3 regions of the Nonomuraea sp. NPDC049028 genome follow, and region 2 is predicted to be linked to each of the others. Evidence: riboswitches for the same ligand, from Rfam matches in the RefSeq annotation. Region 2 holds a riboswitch; each other region holds the start of a gene.
The links. Region 2 has a riboswitch for cyclic di-AMP ahead of ACGFJ2_RS37820 (C40 family peptidase). Riboswitches for the same ligand answer to the same signal wherever they lie in the genome.

Region 1 (3,263 bases), on a different contig from region 2:
AGCCGTACGTGTTCGGCGGCACGGGACCGAGCGGCTGGGACTGCTCGGGCCTCACGCAGGCGTCGTGGCGCGCTGGGGGCGTGTCGCTGCCCCGGACCACGTGGCAGCAGTGGGCCTGGGGGTCGTCCCGCAAGGTGGATCTGAAGGACCTGCAGCCCGGCGACCTGATCTTCAGCTCAGGGCTTGGGCATGTCAGCATTTATGCGGGCAACGGGCAGATCGTGCACGCCCCCCAGACCGGCGACGTGGTCAAGGTCGTCACTCTGTCCTCCTATGGCGGCACCCTGGTGGGAGCTATCCGTCCGTAGGTTGTTCCGGGTGAAGAACCACTGATTTCTGTACGGCAAGCACGGTGAGCCCCACCCGCCGTCCGTGGCTGGGCTCTGTCCAGGGACACGCTCCTCCGGTGGAGCGCGCTGGGCGCCGTGACGTGCGTCCTCTTGACCCGGTCCGTGGTTTCCGGTGGCCATGGACCGGATGGTCCGCCGATTAACGCTTGGCGGTCCACGTGGGCTTGCCGGCTTGCCGGCCAACGGACCTCGGCCCGGTGGTCAATGGACCTCGGCCGGGTGGTCAATGGACCTCGGCCGGGTGGTCAACGAACTCGGCCCGGTGGTCAACGAACTCGGCCCGGTGGTCAGCGGGCTCCGACCGGCTGTTCAACGGGCTCTGGCCGCTTATTCAACTGCACCCGACCGGCTGTTCAACTGATCCCGATTTGCTGGTCGCCGGACCTCGGCGCGCAGGCCGATGCCGCTGGCCGGGTCGCTGAACGCTGCTGGAACGCCTTCAGCGGGTGACGACGATCACTGATCCCGGCCCGTCGGCGACCCTGGCGACGGCCACATCCGCGCAGTCGCGACACGATCACGCGCCCTCTGGGCGTGTTGCTAGCGGGACCAGTGTGACAAGAGTGACAAAAGGGACCTGACAGATCACTGTGTCGTCAAGTGTGAGAAGGGTCACATTTGAATAACATAACCCGGCGCTCCAGCTGGGGTTGGGGACTTTACTGACACCTCTGAGTGATCCTGACAACCCCATGACGGCTTTGCCAGCTCGTTACTCAAGGGCGTAGCTTCTGGCGTCGCGGCGAACAAGCCATGGCGTCGCGACTCTCCATCGGGTCCCCGATGTGGACAGAAAAGAAATCCGTTAGGTCGCCGCCCTTCTACATGTCATTACGTGGCGGTGGCCTGCCGAGTCCGTGCAGCCAGGAGGCACGGAGCCGGGGACCCAGCGATCCCGCTCCCGGGATCAGGGGTGAATCGGCGCGTATTGCGCCGTAGGGCGACTTCCAGGCCCGAATCCGTCAGCTAACCCGGTAGGCGTTCGTGGAAGTCCCAAGGAGAAATCCTGTCTACCTCCCCCAGTAACCCCCGTCTGTCCCGCATTGCCCTGAGTGGCGCAGCGCTCACGATGACCGTGACGGCCGGAGGTTTGGTCCTCCCTGCCCCGACGGCGCAGGCGGCGACAACGCGTGATGCGGCCGAAGTTTCCGGGACCAATACAGCGGCGAAAGCCGTCAGGTCCGTGAAGAAGGTCGCGCAACAAACAGCGGTCGCTCGGCAAAAGGTGAAGGCCCGTACGGCCGTCGCCGTGGCCAAGGACCAGATCGGTGACCCGTACAGTTACGGGGCCACAGGACCTGGTTCCTTCGACTGCTCCGGTCTCGTCCAGTACGCCTGGAAGAAGGCCGGCGTCAAGATCCCGCGCGTGACGAACAGCCAGTTCGCCCGCATCAAGAAGAAGGTCTCCTGGAAGAATCTGAAGCCAGGTGACCTGATGTTCTTCTATGGGCTCGGCCATGTGGGCATGTATGTCGGCAACGGCAAGATGGTCCATTCGCCGAGGACGGGTTCGACGGTGCGCGTCGAGAAGCTCAGCGGATGGCGCAAGGCGTCGTTCGTGGGCGCGGTGCGTCCCGGCCTGTAAGTCCGGCCTGATCCGGCCTGCAAGACCGTCACGAAGGTCCCGTCCCAGCTGGGACGGGACCTTCGCGTGTTCCGGGCCCTTCCGCGACGACGAGCCGACGCTTTGCGCGACGACGTGCCGGGCCTCTGCGCGACGAGGAGCCGGGTCTCTCCGCGACGGCCGGTTCGCGGCGCGGGACGACTACGATCGGGGAACGTGTCCGTGCAGGTGAGCCGCCGAGTCTTGGGGGTGGGGGTGCTGCTCCTGGCCCTCGCCTCGGCCAGCGCCGCCCCGCACCGGTCTCCAGGGACGGACGGCCTCTCGGCAGCGGTTCGTGACCTGTCGACCGGTGGGCCTGATCAGTCGGCGACCGTCCACACCCCGGCGGCCGGTGATCGTGAGCTTCCGGCGGAGGCGCGGGGACTCTGGGGGGACGGCTCCGAGGTCGTACGAGGTGTGCGTTCGGTCGTCGTCGGTCAGCACGCGGCGCCCGAGTCGCTTCGTGATCTGGCGCGCCGGGCCGATGCCGCCGGGTCGCGGGTCTCCGCCGTGCTCGGCCGCCCCGTACGGCCCGTGGTGCTCGTGCCCGGCTCGGCGGCCGAGGCTGCTCGGGTGGCCGGGGTGGGGAGTGTCGACGGGCTGGCGGCGGTGGCCGATGGCGGGAGAGTGGTCGTGGTGCCCGAGAACTTCGCCCGGCTGACCCCCACCGGGCGGGACATCGTGCTCACGCACGAGCTCACTCACGTCGCGGCCGGGACGAAGCGGTTGCCGGTGTGGCTCTATGAGGGGTTCGCCGACTACGTGGGCTACCGGGACGCGGGGTTGCCGGTCCGGGTGGCCGCCGCTGAGTTGGCCGCCGAGGTGCGGGCCGGGCACTTGCCGGGCGAATTGCCAGGGCCTGCGGCATTCGCACCGTCCAGCCGGGAGCCTGCACGTCTGGCACGGGCGTACCAGGAGGCGTGGCTGGCGTGTCGCTTCATCGCCGAGCGGTTCGGTGAGGGGACTCTGGTGAGGCTCTACCGTGATGCCCAGACGGGTGGCATCGACCGGGGGCTCACCAGGCTCGGGCTCTCGGCAGGGACGCTGACGGCACGGTGGCGCGACTACGTGCGGGACCAGCTTGCGTAAGGGGAACGCGGATGGACGATCTGCAGGGCACCGACGACAGCATGCCGCCGCCTGACGACGACGCGGGCCCCGATCGGAACCCGGCACCACAGCCCGGCGAGGACGCCGCATCAAGCGACCCCGCCACGTCAGGCGGTACCGCCGCGCCACACGACCGCGCCGCACCAAGGGACCGCGCCGTGCCAGACGACCGTGCCACAGCGAGCGACCGTGCCGCGCCA
Region 2 (3,263 bases):
GCTGCCTTGTGCACGTAGGATGACCGGCTGGACCTGATCGCTGTCCAGCTGGGCAAGCGTCAGCCCCGTACGACACGAGAGGCACAGCACCATGGCGAACCGGGACGCCACCGCACTCGATGACCCGGTGGGCGCATCGCTGCGCGGTCACCACGCGCACCATGCCCGCCGGCTCGGCGGGGCGGCCACGTACCAGCCGGATGTCGCGACCTTCTCCGCGGTGACCGCAGACCCGGATCCGCAGGAGTGGGCCGACCTCGCCCGGCTGCTCGGCCGGGGCGAGCTGGCCGACATGTTCAGCTGCGCATCGGTGCCACCGCCGGAGTGGGAGCCGGTCTTCGTCCTCGAAGGCCGCCAGATGACCTGGTCCGGCGGCGGCCGCCGCCCTGCCGAGACCGGCACCGAGGTGGTCGAACTCGGCAGGGACAGCGTGCCCGAGATGCTCGACCTCGTCGCGCGGGCCAAGCCGGGGCCGTTCTGGCCGCGTACCCGCGAACTCGGCACCTATCTCGGCGTCCGCGACCACGGCACCCTGGTGGCGATGGCGGGTGAGCGACTCCGGCCGCCGGGGTGGACCGAGATCAGCGCCGTCTGCACCGCCCCCGAGGCACGCGGGCGAGGCCATGCCGCCCGCCTGGTCAGTGCGCTCGTCGCGCGGATCGTGGCTCGTGACGAACGGCCCTTCATCCACGTGGCCGAGGCGAACACCGGCGCGATCGCCCTCTACGAGCGGCTCGGCTTCGAGACCCGCAAGCCCGTGACCTTCCGGGGGTTCCGCACGCCGTGACGGCTTCCGTCACTGAGCCGGGGCGCTACCGGACCTTGATCCGCAGGGCCCCCGCCGTTGGCCGCAGGCCGGTGGTGAGCATGGCGGTCTTGCGTTGCTCGATGGAGAGCCGCACGCCCTTGGGGTCCGGCCGTACGGCGCCCGCGAACGAGTCCCTGCGCCAGTCGGAGAGCTTCTCCTCCTTGACCACGTCTCCGGTGTGCGGCGCGTGCACCATGTATCCGGGTCTCGAGATCATCCCCACGTGCCCGAGCCCGTGGAAGAAGACCAGGTCACCTGGCTTGAGGTGGTCCCAGGAGATCTTCTTGGAGAACGCGGAGTACTGCTCCGTCGTGGTGCGCGGCAACTCGATCCCGGCGTGCTCGTACGCCTTGAGCATGAGCCCGGAGCAGTCGTAGCCGCTGTCGCTGGTCCCGCCCCAGACGTACGGGATACCGCGCTTCTTCATGGCGAACTTGAGGGCGACCTTCCAGGCCGGAGTGGTCTGGCTCGTCTGCTGGACGGGCTTGCTCTCAGTGCTGGCAGGGGTGGTGGGGCCGGCAGGGGTGGTGGGCTCGGCGTGAGCCGGAGCGGCCAGAGTGAGCCCGGCGACGGCAGCCGCCAGGCAGATGGCGAGGGGAGCCACTGCTGTGTCCTTCCATACGGCCTACCGGGTTAGCTGACGGGCTCGGGCCTGGAAGTGGCCCTACGGCGATGCCGATTCGCCCCAGAGGGAACTTGGGTCCCCGGCTCCACGCAGGTGAGTGGATTAGGCGGGACGAACACTAACAAAACGGTCAAAGACTTGTAAACTGCCTAAAATCGGGCGTCAACCAGGCGGGCATGACATGACAGGTAATCGACACCATCCCGGCGGGCCAGGTAGAACCGGCCGGTATGAACATGGATCAGCCGATAGGGGAGTTGCTGCGGGACTGGCGGCACCGACGCGGGCTCACGCAGCTCGACCTGGCCCTCCAGACCGACGTGTCCGCGCGCCACGTCAGCTTCGTCGAGACCGGGCGGACGATCCCCAGCCGGTCCATGGTGCTGCGCCTGTCCGAACAGCTCGAGGTGCCGCTGCGCGCGCGCAACCGGCTGCTGCTCGCGGCCGGGTACGCGCCCATCTACCCCGAGCGCCCGCTTGACGACCCCGATCTGGGCAAGGCGCACGAGGCGCTCCAGCGGATCCTGCGCGGGCACGAGCCGTATCCGGCGATGGCCCTGGACCACCGGTGGAACCTGCTGCTGGCCAACGACGCCATGAACGTCTTCCTCGACGACGTGGCCCCGTCCCTCCTGGAGCCGCCGGTGAACATGATGCGGCTTGGCCTGCACCCGGACGGGTTCGCGCCGCGGGTGCGGAACCTGGCGCAGGTCCGCGGCTTCCTGCTGCCCCGGCTCGCCAGGCAGGTCGCCCGTGCGGGGGATCCGGAGCTGAGCGCGCTCTACGAGGAACTGCTGGCCTATGGAGACGATGGCGAGGCGCCGCTGCCCGACCCCGCCGACATCGCGCTGCCCGTACGGATCACGCATCGGGGGGACGAGCTCTGCTTCTTCAGTACGATCACGACGTTCGGCGCCGCGTTCGACATCACGCTCGAAGGGGTCGCCGTCGAGGCGTACTTCCCCGCCGACGACGAGACCACCCGGCTGGTCGGGAACCGTTGACGCCGTCGCCGGGTGGCGTCAGTACGCGGCGGTGAACCTGACCCGGTGGTGCCCGGGCCGTTCCGCCTCGTCCAGCAGTACGACCGCGAGGTCCTCCATGGAGATCGCCGAGTTCCCCTCGGCGTCCAAGAGCAGCTCGTCGGCGCCCAGCCGGTAGACGCCGGTACGCTCGCCCGGCGCCAGCACCGCGGCCGGACTCAGGTACGCCCAGTCCACGCCGGTCTCCGCGCGGCAGGCTTCGAGCTGGGCGTTGCAGGCCAGCGCGATGTCGCGGTAGGCGTCGGACATGAAGCGCGGGTCGTCGAGCACGGTACGCCCGCCGGACCCGGGAACGGTCAGCCCGGCCGCCCCGCCGACGAGCAGCAGCCGGACGCCGGTCCCCGCGAGCCCCGCCAGCAGCGCCTTGGCGGTCGTGACGAGATCGTGCTCGCGGGCGGTGGGCGGGCGGGTCGCGCTGATCACGAGGTCCTGACCGGTGCCGAGCCTGGTCACGTCCTCGACATGAGCGGCGTCGCCGACCTGGGGATGGGCGCCGGGGTGCAGTGACGGGAAGCGGGCCGGGTCGCGTACGACGGCGGTGACCTCGTGGCCACGGGACAGCGCCTCGGCGACCACACGAGCGCCGACGCTGCCCGCCGCTCCGAACACGGTGATGCGCATGATTTCTCCTTGATCGGCAGTGAGGGATGAGAGGGATGAGAGGGTGCGGATCGGACGGTCAGGGCGTGGGGATCAGCCGGTCACGAGCGGGCGCGTCCGCCTGACCCGGCGGCTTCTGCTCTGGGCCGCGACGAGGGCGGCTGGTCTGGGCCGCGATGAGGGCCGC
Region 3 (3,263 bases), on a different contig from region 2:
GAAGGTCAGCCTATGGTCAGCGGTGTCGCCGATGTGGGTGAGGAGTTCGTCGAGGGCGGCGTATTCCTCCCACGGCTGCCGGCCGGTCGCCTGGGCCAGGTGGGTCACGATGAGGTCTTCGAGGTCCGGGACGCGCTTGTTCTTCCAGATCTTGTCGGCGAGGCTCACCAGCAGGTCTTCGAGGGTGATGTCGGTGTCTGCCCAGGACGCGTGAGTGGCCGCGAAGCGAGCGCGGGCGTCATCGAACCCGTAGCGGATCAGCAGGTCCCGGCCGGCGGGCTCGTGCGCCGAGCCGGGGCCGGAGAGTTCGGCGACGTGCAGGGACTTGCCGATGTCGGGCGTAACGGTGGCCCGGCGGGGTCATTCAGTGCGTGTGCGAGTGCGGCGGAGTTCGTCGCCGTGGGCTCGTTCAGCCCGGGCCGGGCGAGGTGCTGTCTGGCCTGGATCCAGATCGCCTCGAACTCCTGGCGGGTGATCTCGGCGGCTTGATCGGCGTCCTGCCAGCCTTCGAGGCTGCCTTCGGCGAGAACGCCGAAACGATGCTCGTAGGCCTGAAGCTCGGCCAACCCGTGCTGATCGCGAAGCCGGAACACTTCGTCGAGGGCTGCCGCTGCGGTGGGGCGCTGGTCAGGGCCTTGAAGATCGATCTGTCGGACGGCCCATTCCTGGTCATCAAGTTCGTAGTAGAACCAGGTGTCTTCCGCAGGATGATAGAGGCGTATCCATCGAGCCATGGCGCCATGGTGTCACGACCGGACGCCCCTTCAGCGTCCGGTGAGCACCAGGTACGCCGCGACCTACGTCACCCCGAACACCCCCTCACACCAGATGCGAGAAGGTGCCCGGGCACCCTAGAACATCGAGATGTGCACGTGGTCGAAGTGGTTCTGGGTGATGCTGCCGCGATCGGACATCGAGCTCCACCCCGAGCCCTGGTTGATGCGCTGCTTCCAGATCACGTACTTGACCCCGAGCTTGTCCTTGTTCTCCAGCGCCCAGGCCGCCACGCGGTCGCCGAGTGCCTGGTTGGCCGCGCTGGGCATGCTGCCGCCGGTGCTCATCATGAAGTCGCACGCGCGCCCCAGCGGGTGCTCGCCGCCGCCGCCCGAGCGGAAGCAGCCCACCTCGTACGGCAGCGCGAAGTCCTTCTGGATCAGCCCGCGGATCACCCGCATCCGGGCGGTGATGTTGTCGGTGCCTGAGGGCAGTTCGGGCGCCCAGCTGCCGTCCGAGCGGCGGCCGGGGCCGAACGGGATGAGGCCTTTCAGCTTCTTCTGGATGTCCTTGATGACGCCCTGCGCGTCGTCGCGTTGCTTGGCGACATTGGCGGCGTCCTCGCGGATCTTCGCCTCGAGGGCGGCCGCCTGGTCCGCGGCCGCCTTCTTCTCGTCCCGAGCGGTGGCCACGCCCTGCACGACCGCCTGTTGCTCGGCCGCGAGGTGGTCCAGCAACGCCGCGCTGGAGGCATCGGTCGGGAGGGTGAGGTTCGGCAGCGCGCCGGTGCCGTTCTGGTACTGCAGGCGCGCGAGTTCAGTGACGCGTTTCTGGGCGGTGATGAGCTGGGCCTCCGCCGTGGCCAGCCGTTTCTTGGTCGTTTCCGAATCCTGTTTGGCCTTGGCGAGTTCGACGCGCTTGAGGTTGTAGGTCTCGATGAGCTTGTCGACCTTCTTGTCCAGCTGCTTCAGCTCCGCGCGGAGCTGGGCCTCGCTGGGCTTGGGGGCGGCAGCGGCGGGCGTGGCCGTGAAGGCGCCGAAGGCTATGGAAGCGGTGGTGATGAGAGCGATGGCGAGACTCGAGGGGGACGCAGCCGCCACGAAGGGTTTCCTCTCCCTATGCCGGCCGGGTTAGCTGACGGGTTCGGGCAGGGAGATGCCGCCTTACCACCTGAGTGGATTCACCCCAAGACGCGATGGGTCCCCGGCTCCCGGGCCACGCACCCGGGATTAGGCCAGCACCGACCGTTTCGGTCGGCGCTGAAAAGGGATATTAGTGGTAAAACCAAGGTCATGCGACTCCAAGCGGCAACCAATTAGAGATCTACCTGTGATTTAAGCATGCGTGCGGCTTCCTCCGGCAGGACATCGTTGACGAACGCGCCCATAGCCGACTCCGAGCCCGCCAGATACTTGAGCTTCCCGGGCGCCCGTCTGATGCTGAACAGCTCCAGGTGCAGATAAGCCAGGTCACGATCCTGCCGCACCGGCGCCTGGTGCCAGGCTGAGATGTACGGCATGGCGACGCCGAACAACCCGTCGAGCGCTCGCAGCACAGAGGTGTAAAGCGGGGCGAAGGCGGCGCGTTCCTCCTCCGACAGCGCGGCCAGGTCCGGCACCTGCCGGTGCGGATACACATGCACCTCGAACGGCCAGCGGGCGGCGGCCGGCACGAAGGCCGTCCACAGCTCGTTGGCCGCCACCACGCGCACCCCGGCGGCCCGCTCGGCCGCCAGCACGTCGGCGAAGAGGTTGCCGCCCCGGTGCCGGGCGGCCGCGCCGAGCTGGAGTTTGGTCCGCGGGGTCACGTACGGGTAGGCGTAGATCTGCCCGTGCGGGTGCGGCAGCGTGATGCCGATCTCCTCGCCCCGGTTCTCGAAGCAGAACACCTGCTCGACGCCCTCGATCGCGGACAGCTCGGCCGTACGGTCGGCCCACGCCTCCATGACCAGGCCCACCTGCTCGTCGGAGAGCCGCGAGAACGACGACGAATGCTCAGAGGTGAAGCACACCACCTCGCACCGCCCCACCCCCGGCCGGACCTCACTCAGCCCCCCGACATCCCCGTAAGTCCCGAAATTTCCGGAAAACGAGGGGAAGCGGTTCTCGAACACCGCCACGTCATAGTCGTACGCCGGGATCTCCGAAGCCCTCGTCTCGGACGACGGGCACAGCGGGCACTCATTGGCCGGAGGCAGGAACGTACGCGTCTGGCGGTGCCCCGCCATCGCGATCCACTCCTCGGTGAGCGGGTCGTAGCGCAGCTCCGACGCCATCGGCCTGGGGTCGAGCGCTCGCCGGTCGATCGCGCTCCGGTCGGCGTCGTCGCGCCGGTCGAAGTAGATCAGCTCTCGGCCGTCGGCCAGGTGGGTGATGGTGCGTTTCACTGCGAGTCCTCCGCGATGATCAGTTCGCCGGCGCGTTCGCCCAGCTCCATGCGTGCTTCCTCAGGTAGTCCCGAGTCGCTGATGACCGCGTCTGCCTCGGTCAGATCGGCGATCGTGCTGATGCCGACCGTGTTCCACTTGGTGTGGTCGGCCGGGATGACCA

Region 1: linked by a shared signal. The riboswitch ahead of ACGFJ2_RS24665 (C40 family peptidase) and the one ahead of ACGFJ2_RS37820 (C40 family peptidase) in region 2 are both predicted to bind cyclic di-AMP.
Region 3: linked by a shared signal. The riboswitch ahead of ACGFJ2_RS11120 (coiled-coil domain-containing protein) and the one ahead of ACGFJ2_RS37820 (C40 family peptidase) in region 2 are both predicted to bind cyclic di-AMP.

Annotation. Positions count from the first base shown of each region.
Region 1 is NZ_JBICTR010000006.1:278,184-281,446, forward strand. It holds gene ACGFJ2_RS24655 (C40 family peptidase) at 1-308, shown strand, start outside; gene ACGFJ2_RS24660 (hypothetical protein) at 577-711, shown strand; cyclic di-AMP (ydaO/yuaA leader) riboswitch at 1,188-1,346, shown strand; gene ACGFJ2_RS24665 (C40 family peptidase) at 1,420-1,935, shown strand; gene ACGFJ2_RS24670 (hypothetical protein) at 2,131-3,042, shown strand; gene ACGFJ2_RS24675 (M48 family metallopeptidase) at 3,054-3,263, shown strand, end outside.
Region 2 is NZ_JBICTR010000010.1:268,009-271,271, forward strand. It holds gene ACGFJ2_RS37810 (alpha/beta hydrolase) at 1-1, shown strand, start outside; gene ACGFJ2_RS37815 (GNAT family N-acetyltransferase) at 92-787, shown strand; gene ACGFJ2_RS37820 (C40 family peptidase) at 813-1,412, opposite strand; cyclic di-AMP (ydaO/yuaA leader) riboswitch at 1,416-1,552, opposite strand; gene ACGFJ2_RS37825 (helix-turn-helix domain-containing protein) at 1,664-2,437, shown strand; gene ACGFJ2_RS37830 (NAD(P)-dependent oxidoreductase) at 2,456-3,097, opposite strand; gene ACGFJ2_RS37835 (EamA family transporter) at 3,156-3,263, opposite strand, start outside.
Region 3 is NZ_JBICTR010000003.1:21,635-24,897, reverse strand. It holds gene ACGFJ2_RS11130 (hypothetical protein) at 1-168, opposite strand, end outside; gene ACGFJ2_RS11125 (hypothetical protein) at 258-734, opposite strand; gene ACGFJ2_RS11120 (coiled-coil domain-containing protein) at 852-1,814, opposite strand; cyclic di-AMP (ydaO/yuaA leader) riboswitch at 1,820-1,960, opposite strand; gene galT (galactose-1-phosphate uridylyltransferase) at 2,030-3,100, opposite strand; gene ACGFJ2_RS11110 (DeoR/GlpR family DNA-binding transcription regulator) at 3,097-3,263, opposite strand, start outside.